DNA from 2 places in the Burkholderia sp. BCC1977 genome. Region 2 is predicted to be linked to the other one. Evidence: predicted binding sites of a transcription regulator. Region 2 holds the regulator's gene; the other holds the start of a gene.
What was found. The regulator LexA, encoded in region 2, represses DNA repair genes until DNA is damaged. The targets are predictions, from matches to a motif close to ACTGTATNNNNATACAGT.

Region 1 (5,323 bases), on a different contig from region 2:
ACCCGGTTGCGCGCGCATCGGCACCTGCATGACGGCGGCGGGAATCCATCATCCAGAACCGACACAAAAACGGGGGAGACTCACCCATGAAGCGTTTCAAGATTTTCGCGATCCGTTCGATCACGGCCGGCGTCGCCGCATTCGCGCTGGCTGGCGCCGCGCACGCACAGACGGTCAAGGTGCTGTCGATCGTCGACCACCCGGCACTCGACGCGATCCGCGACGGCGTGCGCGCCGAACTGAAGGCGGAAGGCTACGGCGACGACAAGCTCAAGTGGGAATACCAGAGCGCGCAGGGCAACACCGGCACGGCCGCGCAGATCGCGCGCAAGTTCGTCGGCGACCAGCCCGACGTGATCGTCGCGATCGCGACGCCGGCCGCGCAGGCGGTCGTCGCGTCGACCAAGAGCGTGCCGGTCGTGTATTCGGGCGTGACCGATCCGGTCGCGGCGCAGCTCGTGAAGGGCTGGGGCGCGTCGGGCACCAACGTGACGGGCGTCTCCGACAAGCTGCCGCTCGACCGCCAGGTCGCGCTGATCAAGCGCGTGGTGCCGAAGGCGAAGACGGTCGGCATGGTCTACAACCCGGGCGAGGCGAACTCGGTCGTGGTCGTGAAGGAACTCAAGGAGATCCTCGCGAAGCAGGGGATGACGCTGAAGGAAGCGGCCGCGCCGCGCACCGTCGACATCGGCCCGGCCGCGAAGAGCCTGATCGGCAAGGTCGACGTGATCTACACGAACACCGACAACAACGTCGTGTCCGCGTACGAAGCGCTCGTGAAGGTCGCGAACGAAGCGAAGATCCCGCTCGTCGCCGGCGACACCGACAGCGTGAAGCGTGGCGGCATCGCGGCGCTCGGCATCAACTACGGCGACCTCGGCCGGCAGACCGGCAAGGTCGTCGCGCGCATCCTGAAGGGCGAGAAGCCGGGCGCGATCGCGTCGGAGACGAGCAGCAACCTCGAACTGTTCGTGAACACGGGCGCGGCCGCGAAGCAGGGCACGGCGCTGTCGCCGGATCTCGTGAAGGAAGCGAAGACGGTCATCAAGTAACCGCGCCGGTCACCGCCGCGCCGGCAGGCCCGATCCGGGCCTGCACGAAACCGCCGGACGGGCGGCTCCCACCCGGGGCCGCGCGTCCGCTTCGCCCGTCCGTACACGTCCGGCCGGGAAGCAACAGGATTTTCCCATCATGTCTCTGTTCTCGTTTCTGGGCGCGCTGGAGATCGGCCTGATCTTCAGTCTCGTCGCCCTCGGGGTGCTGATTTCGTTCCGCATCCTCAACTTTCCCGATCTGACCGTCGACGGCAGCTTTCCGCTCGGTGGCGCCGTCGCCGCGACGCTGATCTCCGCCGGCCATGACCCGTTCACGTCGACCGTGATCGCGATCGTCGCGGGCGCGCTGGCCGGTTTCATCACCGGCTGGCTCAACGTACGCCTGAAGATCATGGACCTGCTCGCCAGTATCCTGATGATGATCGCGCTCTACTCGGTCAACCTGCGGATCATGGGCCGGCCGAACGTGCCGCTCATCACCGAGCCGACGATCTTCACCGTGCTGCAGCCCGACTGGATGCCCGACTACGTGCTGCGCCCGGCGCTGCTCGCGATCGTCGTGGTGGTCGCGAAGCTCGGTCTCGACTGGTTCTTCTCGTCGCAGCTCGGCCTCGCGATGCGCGCGACCGGCGCGAACCCGCGGATGGCGCGCGCGCAGGGCATCGCGACGGGCCGCGCGACGCTCGCCGGGATGGCGCTGTCGAACGCGCTCGTCGCGCTCGCCGGTGCGCTGTTCGCGCAGACCCAGGGCGGCGCCGACATCTCGATGGGGATCGGCACGATCGTGATCGGGCTGGCCGCGGTGATCATCGGCGAGACGCTGCTGCCCGCGCGCCGGCTCGTGCTGACGACGCTCGCCGTCGTGCTCGGCGCGATCGTCTACCGCTTCTTCATCGCGCTTGCGCTGAACAGCGAATTCATCGGCCTGAAGGCGCAGGACCTGAACCTCGTGACGGCCGCGCTCGTCACGATCGCGCTGGTGCTGCCGGCGACGCGCAAGAAGCTGTTCGCGCGCAAGAACGGAGGGGCATGACATGCTGTCCGCACAAGACCTGAAACTCACGTTCAACCCCGGCACGCCGATCGAGACGCGCGCGCTGCGCGGGCTGTCGCTCGAGATTCCCGACGGCCAGTTCGTCGCGGTGATCGGCTCGAACGGCGCCGGCAAGTCGACCTTCCTCAATGCGGTCAGCGGCGACCAGCGTGTCGATTCGGGACGCATCGCGATCGACGGCACGGACGTCACGCGGCAGCCCGCGTGGGATCGCGCGCACCTCGTCGCGCGCGTGTTCCAGGATCCGATGGCCGGCACCTGCGAGGCGCTGACGATCGAGGAGAACATGGCGCTCGCGATGGCGCGCGGCGCGCGGCGCGGCTTTCGCGCGGCACTCGACCGGCCGTCGCGCGAGCTGTTCCGCGACAAGCTGCGTCTGCTGAACCTCGGGCTGGAAAACCGGCTGACCGACCGGATCGGACTGCTGTCGGGCGGCCAGCGGCAGGCGGTGAGCCTGCTGATGGCGTCGCTGCGGCCGTCGCGGATCCTGCTGCTCGACGAGCACACGGCCGCGCTCGACCCGAAGACGGCCGCGTTCGTGCTGGAGCTGACCGCGCGCATCGTCACCGAGAGCAAGCTGACGACGATGATGGTCACGCACAGCATGCGGCAGGCGCTCGACTACGGCGACCGCACGGTGATGCTGCACCAGGGGCAGGTCGTGCTCGACGTGTCGGGCGACGCGCGCCGCGGGCTCGACGTGCCGGACCTGCTGCAGATGTTCGAGAAGGTGCGGCACGAGCAGCTCGACGACGACGCGTTGCTGCTCGGCTGACGCGCGGCGGGCGGACCGGCGCGGTGTGCGGGGCGTGGCATCGTGCCGGTTTGCTTGCGGGTTTGGCCGCGCGATCCGGTTCGCCGGCGTGGCCTCGGGGCCGGATGGTTGCGGCGGGTGGCCGTTCGGCCGGCGCGCGCCGGCCACGCCCGGGGCGGCGCGCCGTAACATGATGGATGTGCCGGCTTTTCCCGCGTTTTTCCTCTGACGAAAAGCCGGTTTCGTACCAATACTGTGCGACGCGAGCGCATTGCCATATACTGTATATCCATACAGTTGTGGGTGGCGTCATGCTCGCATCCTCCATTTCTCCCGAATCCCTTCATCCATCGCTCTGGCGCGGCTCGCAGCTCGCGCGCGGCGGTTTGCGCACGATCGACACCGGGTTTGCGCCGCTGTCGGCCGAGCTGCCGGGCGGCGGCTGGCCGGTCGGCGGGCTCGTCGAATTGCTGGCCGCACAGCCGGGCTGCGGCGAGATGCGGCTGCTCGCGCCCGCGCTCGCGCGCACCGTCAGCGCGCGGCGTCCGCTCGCGCTCGTCGCGCCGCCGCAGTCGCCGCATGCGACCGCGCTGGCCGGTCTCGGCGTGCCGTCCGACGCGCTGCTGTGGCTGCGTGCCGGCAGCCGCACCGACGCGTTGTGGGCCGCCGAGCAGGCGCTCAGGACGGGCTGCTGCGGTGCGCTGCTGCTCTGGCAGGACGCGCGGCCCGATGCGTTGCGGCGCCTGCATCTCGCGGCCGCGCGCACCGGCGACACGCTGTTCGTGATGCTGCGCCCGCTGTCGGCCGCGCGGCAGCCGTCGCCGGCCGTGCTGCGCGTCGCACTGCATCCGGTGCCGGGCGGCGTGTCGCTCGACATCGTCAAGCGACGCGGGCCCGCGCGCAGCGAGCCGCTGGCGCTCGATCTGCCGTCGCCCATCGTGGAGAGCCGCTATGCGCGTCTTGCTCGGCATCCATCTGCCGCGCCTGCCGCTCGACGTGTGCGCCCCGCCGCCGTCTGACGGCGCGGCGGACGACACAGACGACGCAGGCTGCGCGGTGCTCGAGCAGGGTGTCGTGCTGATTGCCGACGCGCCCGCGCGGCGGCAGGGCGTGCGCGCGGGCATGAAGCGCGGCGGCGTGCTGACGCTCGCGCCCGACACCCGGCTCGTCGAACGCGATCCCGCCCGCGAGGCCGATGCGCTGCGCGCGGTCGCGCTCGCGTTGCTGCGCTTCTCGCCGTGCGTCGCGCTCGACGACGAAGCGACGCTGATCGTCGACGTCGGCCCGAGCCTGCGCCTGTTCGGCGGCCTGCCGTCGCTGTGCCGCCAGGTGCGCGCGACGCTCGCGGCGCTCGGCTATGCGGCGCGCCTGTCCGCCGCGCCGACCGGGCGCGGCGCGTGGCTGCTCGCGCGCACGGCGGCGCGTGCACGCATCCGGCGCCGCGTGGCCGGGCCGGCTTCGCTCGTCAGGACGCTCGATCGGCTGCCGTGCGTGCTGCTGCCCGACGCGCGCCCGTATGCGGGCTGGCTCGACGGCCTCGGCTGCCGCACGCTCGCCGATCTGCGCGGCCTGCCGCGCGCGGGGCTGCAGCGCCGCTGCGGTCCGGCGCTGCTCGCCGCGCTCGATCGCGCGTACGGCGAGGCGGTCGAGCCGCTCGCGTGGATGGCGGTGCCGCCCGTGTTCGACGTGCGGCTCGAATTGCCGGAGCGCGTCGAATACGCGGAAGCCGTGCTGTTCGCCGCGCGGCGGCTCGTCGTGCAGCTCTGCGGGTGGCTGGCCGCGCGGCAGCTGTCGCTGGCCGCGATGACGTTCGATCTCGAGCACGAGCGCGGCCGCCAGGCCGTGCCGCCGACGCCGCTCGAGCTCGCGTTCGCCGCGCCCGTGCGCGACGAGACGCACTTCATGCGGCTGCTCGGCGAGCGGCTCGCGCGCGTCGAGTTGCCGGCCGCGGTGATCGCGGTGCGGCTGAAGGCCACGCGCGTCGAATCGGTCGCGCCGCCGGCCGACGATCTCTTTCCCGAGCCGGGCGGCACGCGCGAGTCGCGCGCGCGGCTGTTCGAACTGCTGGTCGCGCGGCTCGGCGCGGAGAACGTGCTGCGCGCGGCACCCGTCGCCGATCATCGTCCGGAGGCCGCGAACCGCTGGCTGCCGCTCGAGGCGCAAGCGGGCAAGCCGGCCGGCGGGCTGCCTGCCGTGCCGCCGCGTCCCACGTGGCTGCTGGCCGAGCCGCAGCCGCTCCTGATGCGCGAGAACCGGCCGGTGTTCCATACGCCGCTCCGGATGATGTCGTCGGCCGAGCGGATCGAAGCCGGGTGGTTCGACGGGCAACTGGCCGCGCGCGATTACTACGTCGCCCAGGACGAGGTCGGCGCGTGCTACTGGGTGTTCCTGGAGCGCTCGGGAAGCCAGGTCGAGCCGCGCTGGTTCCTGCACGGCTTGTTCGGGTGAGCGGAGATGGTT
Region 2 (5,323 bases):
GAAATCGCCGAAGCGCTTCTGAAGGTGACGGACGGTGATACCCATTCTGGTTGCCTCTTTACGATTTCGACGAAATGGCGGCGACGGGGCCGGCATGAGCGGGAACGTCATCGCGTGCGCCGGCCAGTTCGGCGGCGAGGTGACGCTCGGCGAGCAGCTTCAGCGCGAGCGTGACGAGCGCGAGCAGCGCCAGCACCGATGCCACCGCGAACGCCGCCGCGAAGTTGTATTCGTTGTACAGGATCTCGACATGCAGCGGCATCGTGTCGGTCACGCCGCGGATGTGGCCGGACACGACCGACACCGCACCGAACTCGCCCATCGCGCGCGCGTTGCACAGGATCACGCCGTACAGCAGGCCCCACTTCACGTTCGGCAGCGTCACGCGCCGGAAGATCTGCCAGCCCGATGCACCGAGCACGCGCGCGGCCTCTTCCTCGTCGGTGCCCTGCGCCTGCATCAGCGGAATCAGCTCGCGCGCGACGAACGGGAACGTGACGAAGATCGTCGCGAGCACGATGCCCGGCACCGCGAAGATGATCTGCACGTCGTGGTCCTGCAGCCACGGCCCGAGCCAGCCCTGCGCGCCGAACAGCAGCACGTAGACGAGGCCCGAGATCACCGGCGACACGGAGAACGGCAGGTCGATCAGCGTGGTCAGCAACGCCTTGCCGCGGAATTCGAACTTCGCGATCGCCCACGACGCGCACACGCCGAACACGAGGTTCAGCGGCACCGCGATCACGGCGACGGTCAGCGTCAGCTTGATCGCCGACCATGCATCGGGATCGGCGAGCGATTCGAGATAGAAGCCGACGCCCTTGCGCAGCGCCTCGAAGAACACCGCGGCGAGCGGCACGACGAGGAAGAACGCGAGGAACGCCAGCGCGACGCCGATCAGCAGCCAGCGCACGGCGCGCGGCTCGCTGACGGGATCGAGCTGCTTCGCGGCGCGCACGCGCGCGGCGGACGGATTGTTCAGCACGGCACCGGACTCCTGGCTCATTGCTGGCCTCCTGCGGCGGCGGCAACGGTGACGGTCGCGGGCGCGGGGCCGCTCGCGCCCTTGCTCGTGCGGCGCTGCAGATACCACTGCAGCGTGTTGATCAGGAGCAGCATCAGGAACGACACGACCAGCATCACCACCGCCAGCGCGGTCGCACCCGCATAGTCGTACTGCTCGAGCTTGGTGATGATCAGCAGCGACGTGATCTCGGATTTCATCGGGACGTTGCCGGCGATGAAGATCACCGACCCGTACTCGCCGAGCGCGCGCGCGAACGCGAGCGCAAAGCCGGTGAGCAGCGCGGGCAGCACGGCCGGCAGCACGACGCGGCGGAACGTCAGCCAGCGCGTCGCGCCGAGGCACGCGGCGGCCTCTTCCTGCTCGCGCTCGAAATCCTCGAGCACCGGCTGCACGGTGCGCACGACGAACGGCAGCCCGATGAAGGTCAGCGCCACCAGCACGCCGACCGGCGTGAACGCGATCTTGATGCCGAACGGCGCGAGATACTGGCCGACCCAGCCGTTGGTCGCATACACGGCGGCAAGCGAGATGCCGGCGACCGACGTCGGCAGCGCGAACGGCAGGTCGACGATCGCGTCGACGAGGCGCTTGAACGGGAACGTGTAGCGCACCAGCACCCACGCGACGAGAAAGCCGAATACCGCATTGATCACTGCGCCGCCGAGCGCGGCGGAGAACGTCAGCCGGTACGACGCGAGGACGCGCGGCGACGCGACGGCGGTGACGAACTGGTCCCACGACAGCGTCGCGGTCTTCAGGAACGTGGCGGCGAGCGGGATCAGCACCACGAGGCTCAAATAGGCCACCGTGATGCCGAGCGTCACGCCGAAACCGGGCAGCGCGCTCGGCTTGCGAAAGGTGTACGTCGTCATCGGATGCTCTTGCTGGGTCGTTGCTGCTCACGGGCCCGACGCAAACGCCGGCGCGGAGAGTCGCGCCGGCGGGCCGTCGGGGATGCGGCGCGCTGTCGTGGCGCGCCGCTGTCGTTATGGTTTGCTGCCTGGCGTTACTGCGGTTACTGCGGCTTGTAGATCGAGTCGAACACGCCGCCATCGGCGAAATGCGTCTTCTGCGCATTCGTCCAGCCGCCGAACGTGTCGTCGACCGTGTACAGCTTCAGCTTCGGGAACTGCTTCGTCAGGTCCGCCGGCACGTTCTTCGAACGCGGACGGTAGTAGTTGCGCGCCGCGATCTCCTGGCCCTGCGGGCTGTACAGGAAATTCAGGTAGGCCTCGGCCAGCTTGCGCGTGCCCTTCTTGTCGACCACCTTGTCGACCACGGCAACGGGCGGCTCGGCCAGGATGCTCACCGACGGCACGACGATCTCGAACTTGTCGGTGCCGAATTCCTTGATCGACAGGAACGCCTCGTTCTCCCACGCGATCAGCACGTCGCCGATCCCGCGCTGCACGAAGCTCGTCGTCGCCCCGCGCGCGCCCGAGTCGAGCACGCCCGCATTCTTGTAGAGCTTCGTCACGAATTCCTTCGCGGTCTGCTCGTTGCCGCCCGGCTTGTGGACGGCGTACGCCCATGCGGCCAGATAGTTCCAGCGCGCACCGCCCGACGTCTTCGGGTTCGGCGTGACGATCGAGATGCCCGGCCTGGTCAGGTCATCCCAGTCCTTGATCCCTTTCGGGTTGCCCTTGCGCACCAGGAACACGATCGTCGACGTGTACGGCGATGCGTTGTCCGGCAGACGCTTCTGCCAGTCCTTGTCGACGAGCCCCTTGTTGGCCAGCGCGTCGATGTCGTAGGCGAGCGCGAGCGTCACCACGTCGGCCTGCAGGCCGTCGAGCACCGAGCGCGCCTGCGCGCCCGAGCCGCCGTGCGACTGCTTGAAGTTGACCGTCTCGCCCGTCTTCGCCTTCCACGCCTTGCCGAACGCCTGGTTGAAGTCCTGGTACAGCTCGCGCGTCGGGTCGTAGGACACGTTCAGGAACGTCGTATCGGCCTGGGCATGCGTCGCGACGCCCAGCGCCGCCGCCGCGCCCAGCGCGAGTGTTGCGATCAGGCGGCCCACTCCGCCCACCAGCCCCGTATTGCGCTTCGCCATCCTTGGTTCTCCAGTGTTGTCGGTATTGCGATGTCGGGCCAGTCTAACGAACGGGTTACATGATTAAAAATAATCGTTCTTCATTTTTTAATACTCAAAAGTGCTAACGCAGACGGGACGGACGGTTGCGGCAGACGAACCGGCGTCCGGACGTCGCGAAATCGCGCCGGAACCGGCGCGATCGCGTCGAACCTCAAGTAACACTTGAAATTCGCGAAGTACTGTATAAAAATACAGCTCACTGTCTATCCATACAGTTCAGCCATGACCAAACTCACCGCCCGTCAGCAGCAAGTGTTCGACTTGATCCGCCGCGCGATCGAGCGCTCCGGATTCCCGCCCACACGCGCCGAGATCGCGGCCGAGCTGGGTTTCAGCTCGCCGAATGCGGCCGAGGAACACCTCCGTGCGCTGGCGCGCAAGGGTGTGATCGAGCTGGCCGCCGGCGCGTCGCGCGGCATCCGCCTGCTCGGCATCGACGACGCGCCACACCAGTTCACGCTGCCGCACGCCGGCCTGATGCAGCTGTCGCTGCCGCTCGTCGGCCGCGTGGCGGCCGGTAGCCCGATCCTCGCGCAGGAGCACATCTCGCAGCATTACGCATGCGATCCCGCGCTGTTCACCAGCAAGCCCGACTACCTGCTGAAAGTGCGCGGCCTGTCGATGCGCGACGCCGGCATTCTCGACGGCGATCTTCTCGCCGTGCAGAAGCGCACGGAAGCGAAGGACGGCCAGATCATCGTCGCGCGTCTCGGCGACGACGTCACGGTCAAGCGCCTGATGCGCCGGCCCGGCGGCCTCGAGCTGATCGCGGAGAACCCGGATTACGAAAACATCTTCGTCAAGGCCGGCAGCGCGGAATTCGCGCTGGAAGGCATCGCCGTCGGGCTGATCCGCTCGGGCGAACTCTGACAATCGGTCTCGCTGAGGAGAACATCATGGAACGCCTTTCCCGTCTGCTGCCTTTCCGTCAATTCGGTCGCCTGCGTCACCTGCGCGGCCGCACGCCCTGCGCGCCGCTGTCCGCCGCGGCGCCCGTGGTGAGCCAAGAAGTCGCAGTTGAACGGCAGGCGTCGCTGCTGCCGTCAGCGCTTCCCGCATTCGCGCGGGTCTCGCTGAACGCCGGCCTGAATCACGCTGAACCGGCACGCCGTGCGCCCGTGCGCGTCTATCACGGCCGCTCGCGCCTGATCATGGTCGGGACGATCGATGCCGTGTGCCGGATGATCGATCGCTGCATCGCCGAGGAACGATCGGCCACGCACGGCGGTCTCTGATTGCGGAACCTGTCCGCACCGGAGGCATCGTGACTGGATCGTCGGGCCGCGCGTGGCGGCTCAAGCCCCTGCTGATCGTCGGGCTGGCCGTCGCCGTCCTGGTGGCGATCGGCTACGCGTACGCATCGCCGTATGTCGCGCTCGGTCGCCTGAAATCGGCGATCGATGCGCGCGATGCGCAATCAGTCAGTGAATATGTCGATTTTCCGTCGCTGCGCATCAGTCTGAAGCAGCAGGTCACGGAAGAGTTGATGCGCCGGATCGACGCGGTGAAGAAGGACAATCCGTTCGCGGTGATTGGCGCGCTGATCGGATCTGCCTTGATCGGCCCGCTCGTCGATGCCTATGCGACACCGGAAGGGGTAGCGGCGCTGATGAGCGGCATTCCCCCGCGCGGCAATCCGGGCGAGCGGCCACCCGACTGGTCGGGCCAGCCGTCCGGTGGTGCGCCGGGCAATGCACCGGCCGCGCCGCCGGCCAATCCGGCAAGCGCCCCCGTACCGGGCAGCAATGCCACCGCCTCGGCCTCGGCTGCCTCTGCGCCGGCACCCGCGCCGGCCAGCCCGGGCGCCGCCGCGGGCCATCCGCAGCAAACGAGCGCCAGCTACCGGAATATCGATGAATTTGTCGTGACTTACCAGCGCAGTGCCGACGGCACACGCTATGCGGCGATCTTCCACCGCTTCGGCCTGTTTTCGTGGAAGCTGTCCGCGATCAACCTGCACGCGTGAGCGGTCGCGATCGGGGTCGATGCCGCTGACACGGCATGGCGAGCAACCGGCGCGGATCGCTGGACGACCCGCCCGGTCACACGATCACTGCTTCACTTTCCACTCGAGGTGGCCGCCTCTCGTTCGCGCGCGATCTCGGCTTTTTGCTCTTCCGCCGACGAACACGCGACCAGAATGCTGCAGTTCACGCGATCGAGCAGTTGCGTGTTGCCCGACCCCATCCACCATCTCGACA

Region 1: the regulator LexA is predicted to act here: its motif matches at 3,144-3,161, upstream of imuA (translesion DNA synthesis-associated protein ImuA).

What each region holds. Positions count from the first base shown of each region.
Region 1 is NZ_CAJPGQ010000005.1:165,215-170,537, forward strand. It holds gene U5771_RS06855 (ABC transporter substrate-binding protein) at 87-1,052, shown strand; gene U5771_RS06860 (ABC transporter permease) at 1,192-2,088, shown strand; gene U5771_RS06865 (ABC transporter ATP-binding protein) at 2,090-2,884, shown strand; gene imuA (translesion DNA synthesis-associated protein ImuA) at 3,175-3,882, shown strand; gene U5771_RS06875 (DNA polymerase Y family protein) at 3,815-5,311, shown strand; gene U5771_RS06880 (error-prone DNA polymerase) at 5,318-5,323, shown strand, end outside.
Region 2 is NZ_CAJPGQ010000009.1:147,755-153,077, forward strand. It holds gene U5771_RS10670 (sulfate ABC transporter ATP-binding protein) at 1-45, opposite strand, end outside; gene cysW (sulfate ABC transporter permease subunit CysW) at 59-1,006, opposite strand; gene cysT (sulfate ABC transporter permease subunit CysT) at 1,003-1,899, opposite strand; gene U5771_RS10685 (sulfate ABC transporter substrate-binding protein) at 2,043-3,080, opposite strand; gene lexA (transcriptional repressor LexA) at 3,345-3,992, shown strand; gene U5771_RS10695 (hypothetical protein) at 4,019-4,357, shown strand; gene U5771_RS10700 (DUF2939 domain-containing protein) at 4,387-5,088, shown strand; gene U5771_RS10705 (universal stress protein) at 5,181-5,323, opposite strand, start outside.